DNA from 2 places in the Faecalimonas umbilicata genome. Region 2 is predicted to be linked to the other one. Evidence: a T-box and tRNA genes for the amino acid it is inferred to sense, from the RefSeq annotation. Region 2 holds a T-box; the other holds one or more tRNA genes.
What was found. The T-box of region 2 lies ahead of proS (proline--tRNA ligase). A T-box ahead of a tRNA ligase gene usually reads a tRNA of that ligase, here a tRNA-Pro.

Region 1 (4,428 bases), 760 kb from region 2:
CGCCGATTTATGCGAACTGGTCAGTCAAGAAGAAAAGTGCTCTGATTCGCATTCCGTTTGAGAAAGAAGAAAAAAAATGGATAGAGTTAAGGAGTCCGGATGCATCCGCGAATCCATATTTGGCACTCGCAGTCTGTCTGGCGGCAGGAATGGATGGAATTGAGAGGAAAATCCTTCCGCCATCCTGCATTGACGAACAGGAATACAGGGAACAGAGTCAGAAACAGGAAGAAACATGCAGGCTTCCGAAGAGCCTTTTGGAAGCAGTGGAAGCCTTTGAGCAGGATGAACTGATGCAAAATGTGATCGGGAAAGAATTATCGCAAAAATATATTCAGACGAAGAAGAGAGAATATCGGGAATACTGTGCACAGGTGACTGCGTGGGAGCTGGAACAATATTTGTATCGGATATAGGAAGCTATTCTGTCAAACGAAAAGATGCAGGGAGGGGTGAGCGTGAGCAGGATCGTAGTGGCAATTCCGAAAAGGGAGACCGGAATACAGATTCGGAATCTGCTTGTCCGAAATGGATTTGATGTCATCGGAGTCTGCACTTCCGGCGTGCAGATATTAAACTATGCGGATGTTCTGGAGGAGGGGATCGTCATTTGTTCCTGCCAGCTCAAAGATATGGTGTATGGAGAATTACGAGCGGATTTGCCGCAGTCATTTGAGATGCTGGTGCTTACAACAGGAAGGCATCCGGTGGAGGAAACGGCACATATCAGGACGCTTTCTTTGCCTCTGAAAGTGCAGGAATTGTTAGAGCAAGTGCGGGCCATGGAAGAAATGTTTGAGTGGCAGAGAAGAAAAAGGCGCGGCAGAAAGAGTGAACGAAATGAGAGACAGAATCAGATTATTTCCAGAGCAAAGGCGCAGCTGATGGAAAAGAAAGAAATATCAGAAGCAGAGGCACACCGATATTTACAAAAATACAGTATGGAGAGTGGGAACAGCCTGACAGAGACAGCGCAGATGATATTAGAGATGATGGATGAGCGTTCATCAGAAAAATAAAAGAGAAAAGAGAGGAACCGCAGATGAAATTTACAAAAATGCAAGGATTAGGAAACGATTATGTCTATGTAAACTGTCTGAAGGAAAAAGTAGAATCTCCTTCGGAAATGGCACGGAGAGTCAGTGACAGACATTTTGGAGTGGGATCGGATGGATTGATTTTAATCTGTCCGTCTGAATGTGCGGATTTTGAGATGAAGATGTATAATGCAGATGGATCCAGAGGTGAAATGTGTGGAAATGGGATTCGCTGTGTTGGAAAATACGTCTATGATTATGGTCTGACAGATCAGACAGAAATATCTGTAGAGACACTTGGAGGGATCAAACATTTAAGTCTGACAGTAGAAGAGGGGAAAGTTGCACTTGTAAAAGTAGATATGGGATCCCCGATTTTTGTGCCAGAGCAGATTCCGGTAAAAGTAGAAGGGGATCATGCGGTAAATGTTCCAATCAGTGTGGATGGAGACGAGTATCGGATGACCTGTATCTCAATGGGCAATCCGCATGCAGTCGTATATCTGGATGACATCCAAAATATGGAGATCGAAAAAATTGGACCAAAGTTTGAGCATCACCCGTGTTTTCCGAATCGAGTGAATACCGAGTTTGCCCGTGTGCTTGATCGCGAGACCGTAGAGATGCGTGTATGGGAACGGGGATCCGGGGAGACGCTGGCATGTGGAACGGGAGCATGTGCGGTGGCAGTGGCAAGTATGGTAAATGGTCTTACAAAGGACTGTGTGACAGTGCAGCTGCTTGGAGGCAATCTGAAGATTGAGTGGGACAGAGAAAAAAATGTCGTATATATGACCGGACCGGCGACGGTTGTATTTGATGGAGAACTTTATGAATAGCAATTCGGAGGCGGGATCTTGCAGCACAAGATCCCGGTTATCAAACAACCTGGAGCTCCGTATTTTTAGTGGGAAGGGAAAGTGCCAAAATCCGTTGAAAAATATACAAAATGAAAAAAATTAAAAAAAATAAAAAAATTTCAAAAAAGGTGTTGACTTTTTCTGTAACTCTGCTATAATAGGTTTTGTTGAGTGAGGGACACAAAACAAACACAAAAAAACAATAATGAATAATGCGGAATGGTGTAATGGTAGCACAGCAGACTCTGACTCTGTTAGTAGGGGTTCGAATCCCTTTTCCGTAGTTTAAACTTCATTGAATACAGTGAAGTTTTTATTTTCGGAGTGTGGCTCAGCTTGGTAGAGCGCTACGTTCGGGACGTAGAGGTCGCAAGTTCAAATCTTGTCACTCCGATTTTTTTATATCCATACCGGGAATCTTTGTTGATAAGATTTCCGGTATTTTTTTGCTGTCAAGACGCGCTTCCATTTTTTTTCAGAAGGAAGTATAATTTTATTAACAAAAGTTTCCGTTTGGATTATAAAAAGAGGAGGATGTAGTATGAGTGAATCTAGAAATATTTTTTACCCGCAAACAGAAATCACAACTGTTTTAGTTCCCGTAACACGAGGCTGTTCATTTAATCAGTGTGCATTTTGTTCCATGTACAAAGAGGAAGCATATGAAGAGGTGAGGCTTCAGGAAATCGAATTTGAATTGATGAATGGAGAAACTTATACTGAACGTGTATTTTTGACAGGAGCAGATCCTCTTTCTGTTGGATATGAAAAAATGATGTGTATTTTAAAACTGATTCAAAAGTATTATCCGTACTGTGGATGTGTGGCTATGTATGCAGCTGTCCGCACGATAAACAATTATACTGTGGAAGAATTGAAACAGCTCCATGCGGCAGGGCTTAGACTTCTATATATAGGGTTTGAATCGGGAAGCGATGAAGTTTTGAAGAGCATCCGAAAGGGACATACCGTAAAAACAGCGATTGCTGTAGGAAAAAAATTAAATGAAGCAAGACTGCCATTCAATGCGATTGTCATGTATGGGATTGCAGGGGAAGGAAATTCAGAAGAGAACGCAAAAAAGACTGCAGAGATGTTAAATCAGTTTTCGGCAAGTAAGATCATTACTATGAATTTAACAGTATTTGCAAGTACAGAACTTGCAAAGATGGAACAGGAAGGGATGTTTGTGCAGGCTGGTATCAAAGAAAAAATATCCGAGGTGAGAATTCTTTTAGAAAATCTTGATGTGAAAAAAAGAACTGAATTTGATACGACACATGCCACAAATATTATAAAGTTATTGGGAACTCTGCCGGACGAAAAAGAAATACTGTTAGAGAAAATCAAAAATAGTACTATGAAAAAACTTAAGGATGATAAAAAATAGAGAAAACGGATAGAAGCGGATGAAGAGGAGGGAACGGATGAGAAGAAAAAGATGTACGCTTTGTGGTGGGAAGCTGGTTAATGGAATTTGTCAGGAATGTGGACTGGATAACAGAAAGTCGGACAGTAGATATCAGACCAGAAATGGGACACCGCATTGGGGGAACGAAACGAACGAGAAAGGAAAGGTTCAAATTCCAAAAGAAAAGACTGGGAAGAAAACAGAGTTACAGAAGGAGAAATCTTCTACGATTGTCCAGGCAGAAAAGAAAACTTCCGGAAAAAAAGGGACAAAGATATTTGCAGGTATCGTTCTTTTTCTCTTTCTGATCAATATAGTCTCCTCGCTTGTAGGAGAAATCCAGGAATTTTTTATGGAAAGAAATTATCAGGTGGCAGATGAGTCTGATCCATATGCACAGACCGATGCGGTTCTGAGAGAAACGGGAGCATTTTTTGAAAATCAGCTGGTACAAGGGGAGTATGTTGTCGGGGTGCATATCCCGGAAGGAAAATATACCATAGAATTGATGGAAGGGTATGGCGGAATGCAGGTATTGGACATGGAACATAGCATCTATATCTATGAGTTTTTTTCGGAAGAGTATGAAGCGGGAACAGATTCTATTACAGAGTGTGAGGATGTGAGATTATTTGCGGGAGCGACAGTAAAGATCCTATCTTCTGGAGTACGGCTTCGCTTTTCATCAGAAAATGCACAGATAGAGGAAATGACTGGAATCAAAAATCCATTGACCGAACAAGTGCATCTGAAAGCGGGGGAGAAGTTGAGGGCAGGAAAAGATTTTGAAGCGGGAGTTTATAATTTGTATTATGAAGGGACAAAAGAGAGAGAATATGGGACGTTTGCGTGGCTGGTTCCCGGCACAGTTACCGAGGAGGCGAGAAAAGAGTATGATGCCTATACGGAGGTTGTGTTTGTAGAAGACAGACTGAGTGAGGTTGGAGGACTTCATTGCTGCAATATTGTACTTCCGGAGGATACGGTCATCTATTCCAAAGGAGTGGGCGTACGGCTTGTTCCAAGTGAAGTGATCGTGTCAGAAGATTATGCATCAGCTTATGAATATATTGATACAGAAGAATAGAAATAGAACAGAAACGTGCAGATAGGGAAAAGA
Region 2 (4,428 bases):
TCGGATGCCGGGGCGAAAGAAGCAAGGCTTTCCTATAAAATACAAGGGGAGGCAGAGGGAAAGGCACTGGCAAACATTCATCTGGACACAGGAAGACATCATCAGATCCGTGTGCAGATGTCGGGGATGGGATGTCCGATTCTCGGAGATGTAAAATACGGAGGAGAGGAAAAAGCAAGAGGGCAGATTGCTCTGTGTGCAAGCAGTCTTACTTTTGTGCATCCAAAGACAAAAAAGCAGATGCAGTTTGAGATACCGCCGCAAGCAGCGGGGTTTGATTTGTTTTTTGCTTCAAAAATTTAAAAAAGTTGTATAAAGGACGATGGGACGGCAATACTAACATCACTACCGTGTGTCGCTGACTGTTCAGGACATGCGTGGAAAAGACGGGGCTGGTGATGGGAATGCAGAGAGAACAGTGGAAGACAGTGATAGTTGTTGTGGGAGTCACAGGGGGCATGTATATTGGAATCAAGTATATACTGCCACTTGTGCTCCCCTTTTTCTGTGCATTTCTGGTAGCATATCTGTTAAGACCGCTTGTCAGGAACATCCATGCACATACAAAGCTGAATCAGGGAGCTGTTGCCGGGGGTCTGCTTCTGATCATCTTAGGTGTGGTAGGCACAGCATTGTGGTTTCTTGGGAGCACACTCGTACAGCAGTTCTGTTACTTTATTGAGCACTATGGATTTTATGCCGGAAAGATGGAGCTGTTTTTAGATCAATGTTGTCGGAGCATGAGCGGAGTTTTCGGAATGGAGGCGGGAGAACTGGAGTCACTTTTTGTGACACGGATGGCAACCATTGCAGAAAATATCGAAAGGCAGTTTGTACCGAAACTGATGGCAAATTCATGGGGGTATGTCAGAACGATCATCGAAGTGGCAGGGGTTGGGATTATTATTTTTGTGTCGATCATTCTGCTCGTCAATGATTTTGACAAGCTGAAAGAGAAAGCATCACATAGTATTGGGTACAGACATTTTGTGAAGATTTTGAAACGGATTTTTCATATGGGAGGAATGTTTCTGAAAGCACAGCTGATCATTATGTCTGTGATCGCGGCACTCTGTACGGTGACGTTTCTGCTTTTGAAAAATCCGTATGCATTGCTGTTAGGAGTATTGATCGGGTTTCTTGACGCGCTGCCGGTACTTGGAACGGCAGTTGTATTATATCCACTTGCAATTGTGCAGGCATTTCAAGGACGCTTTTTGTTTGCAGCAGTTTATGCGGGATTGTCTGTGATCTGCAATCTGACGAGAGAATTTTTAGAGCCGAAGCTGATTGGGGAGCATTTGGGAATCCCTGCGATTATGGTACTTGTCACGGTCTATGTGGGAATTCGTCTGTTTGGTGTAAGTGGTGTGATCACAGGTCCTTTCGGATATCTTGCGGGGAAAGAGATCGTCCGGGAGCTACTGCAAAAAGGAGAAGGGACTTCTTGACAAAGGGAGGAAATTCTCTTAAAATGAGCTTACGAAACAAGAGCGAGGAAGAGGATTAGTAAATATAGGATATGCCACAGAGAGAGAATCGGATGGTGAGAGATTCTTGCAGAAGATGTATTGAACCTGCCTTGGAGCTTCTGTGTGAAAGCACAGCGTACATCTGCGTTAAAGAGGACAGAGAGAATTTTAGCTGGAGATGGCAGTAGCCGGAGCCGGTTATGATTAATAAGGGTGGTACCGCCGAGCATTTCGGTCCCTTGCAGAGGGATTGAAAGGCTCTTTTTTTCATTCCCGATCAAATATATAGAAAAGCAAAGATCCATGCACGAAAAAAGAGCGCAGTCTATTAGTGGGATGTGCTTTGCATGGAACAAAGAAAAGGAGAAGAAAAGTATGGCGAAAGACAAAAAACTCGTAGAAGCGATCACTTCCATGGAAGATGATTTTGCACAATGGTACACGGATGTGGTAAAGAAAGCGGAGCTGATTGATTACACAAGTGTAAAAGGGTGTATGGTGATCAAACCTGCAGGATATGCAATCTGGGAGAATATCCAGCATGAATTGGACCGCAGATTTAAGGAGACAGGTGTAGAGAATGTATACCTTCCGATGTTTATTCCGGAGAGTCTTCTGCAGAAAGAAAAGGATCATGTGGAAGGGTTTGCACCGGAAGTTGCGTGGGTGACACACGGAGGACTTGAGCCGCTTCAGGAAAGACTTTGTGTGAGACCGACTTCAGAAACATTATTCTGTGATTTTTATGCAAAGGATATCCAGTCACACAGAGATCTTCCGAAAGTGTACAATCAATGGTGTTCGGTTGTGCGTTGGGAGAAGACAACAAGACCATTCCTTCGTTCCAGAGAATTCTTATGGCAGGAAGGTCACACAGCACACGCGACAGCAGAAGAGGCGGAAGAAAGAACAATTATGATGTTAAATGTCTATGCGGATTTCTGTGAAGAAGTACTTGCGATCCCGGTGATCAAGGGAAGAAAGACAGACAAGGAGAAATTTGCAGGGGCAGAGGCAACTTACACGATCGAGTCTTTGATGCACGATGGAAAGGCACTTCAGTCAGGAACAAGTCACAACTTCGGAGATGGATTTGCAAAGGCGTTCGGAATTCAATATACAGATAAAGAAAATAAATTACAGTATGTACACCAGACATCCTGGGGAATGACAACTCGTATGATCGGAGCTATCATCATGGTGCACGGAGACAACAGTGGTCTTGTACTTCCTCCAAGAATCGCACCGGTTCAGGTGATGGTCATCCCGATCCAACAGAAAAAGGACGGTGTGCTTGACAAGGCATATGAAGTGAAAGAAGTGCTGAAAAAAGCAGGACTGAGTGTCAAAGTGGATGATTCCGACAAGAGTCCGGGATGGAAATTTTCTGAGCAGGAGATGCGAGGAATTCCGGTTCGGATTGAATTAGGACCAAAGGATATTGAGGCAGGACATGCAGTAGTTGTAAGAAGAGATACAAGAGAGAAGATCATAGTTCCATTCGAAGAGTTAGAAACGAAGGTAGCAGAAGTACTGGATACTATGCAGAAAGAGATGCTTGAGAGAGCAAGAGAGCATAGAGATGCACACACATATACTGCTTCCAGCATGGAAGAGTTTAAGAAACTGGCAGATGAGAAGCCGGGATTTATTAAAGCAATGTGGTGTGGATGTCAGGAATGTGAGGATGCTCTGAAGGAAGAGGCAGGGGTGACTTCACGCTGTATCCCATTTGAGCAGGAAGAGATCACCGGAACCTGTGTACACTGCGGCAAACCTGCAAAGCATATGGTTTACTGGGGAAAAGCATACTAATTTTTACTGTACCGATGTATGGAAGATAAATACTTTAGACCGTACATGGGAAGTCAGGGGGATAGATCATGAAGATACAGTTGCCGGAAAAAGTAAATACGATCATACAGACATTGCAGGAGCATGGATATGAGGCATATGCGGTAGGTGGATGTGTCAGAGATTCGCTGCTTGGAAGAGAGCCGGGAGACTGGGATATTACAACTTCAGCATCCCCGGATGAGACAAAGAAACTATTTGCAAGAACTGTCGATACCGGGATTGAGCACGGGACAGTGACTGTCCTTCTCGGAAAAGAAGGATTTGAGGTGACGACATACCGGATTGACGGGAAATATGAAGACAGCAGACACCCGACGGAAGTGATCTTCACAAGAAATTTAAGGGAAGATTTGCTCCGCAGGGACTTCACGATCAATGCAATGGCATACAATGATACAGAAGGGATCGTCGATATTTTTGGCGGAATGGATGATTTGAAGCGAAAGATAATCCGCTGTGTGGGAAATGCCAGAGAACGGTTTGGAGAAGATGCGCTCCGCATTATGCGCGGAGTGCGTTTTGCTGCGCAGCTTGGATTTTCTCTGGAAAAAGAGACGAAGGAGGCAATGACAGAACTTGCCCCGACGTTGGAGAAGATCAGCGCTGAGCGGATTCAGACAGAGCTGGTAAAACTTCTTGTGTCAGATTCGCCGGAGTTGATCAGGGAAGCATATCATCTGGGGGTCACCGCAGTCATCTTGCCGGAGTTTGATGAGATGATGCGGACCGGTCAGGAGACAAAATACCACAGGTACGATGTGGGTGAGCATACGGTTCAGGCAGTCTGCAATGTGCCGCCGGACAAGGTGCTGCGTCTTACGATGCTGCTCCATGATGTCGCAAAGCCAGAGATGAAGACCGTGGATGCAGATGGAACGGCTCATTTTAAAGGACATGACATCAGGGGAGAGCAGAAAGCGAAAGAAATCCTTCGCCGGTTAAAATTTGACAATGATACGATCCATAAGGTGACAAAACTTGTCCGCTGGCATGATTACCGGATGCCGGCAGAGAAAAAGAATGTCAGAAAGGCAATGAGCAAGATCAGTGCGGAACTGTTTCCTATGTATCTTCTCGTAAAAAGAGCAGATATTTTGGC

Region 1: it has a tRNA-Pro gene. The T-box ahead of proS (proline--tRNA ligase) is inferred to sense a tRNA for this amino acid. The anticodon was not compared.

Annotation. Positions count from the first base shown of each region.
Region 1 is NZ_AP031411.1:860,123-864,550, forward strand. Features, by position in the region: gene ACGG81_RS04125 (glutamine synthetase family protein) at 1-416, shown strand, start outside; gene ACGG81_RS04130 (ANTAR domain-containing response regulator) at 459-1,019, shown strand; gene dapF (diaminopimelate epimerase) at 1,043-1,876, shown strand; tRNA gene ACGG81_RS04140 (tRNA-Gln) at 2,111-2,181, shown strand; tRNA gene ACGG81_RS04145 (tRNA-Pro) at 2,218-2,291, shown strand; gene ACGG81_RS04150 (radical SAM protein) at 2,439-3,287, shown strand; gene ACGG81_RS04155 (hypothetical protein) at 3,325-4,395, shown strand.
Region 2 is NZ_AP031411.1:96,259-100,686, forward strand. Features, by position in the region: gene ACGG81_RS00415 (RluA family pseudouridine synthase) at 1-303, shown strand, start outside; gene ACGG81_RS00420 (AI-2E family transporter) at 399-1,451, shown strand; T-box leader at 1,488-1,715, shown strand; gene proS (proline--tRNA ligase) at 1,848-3,287, shown strand; gene ACGG81_RS00430 (CCA tRNA nucleotidyltransferase) at 3,356-4,428, shown strand, end outside.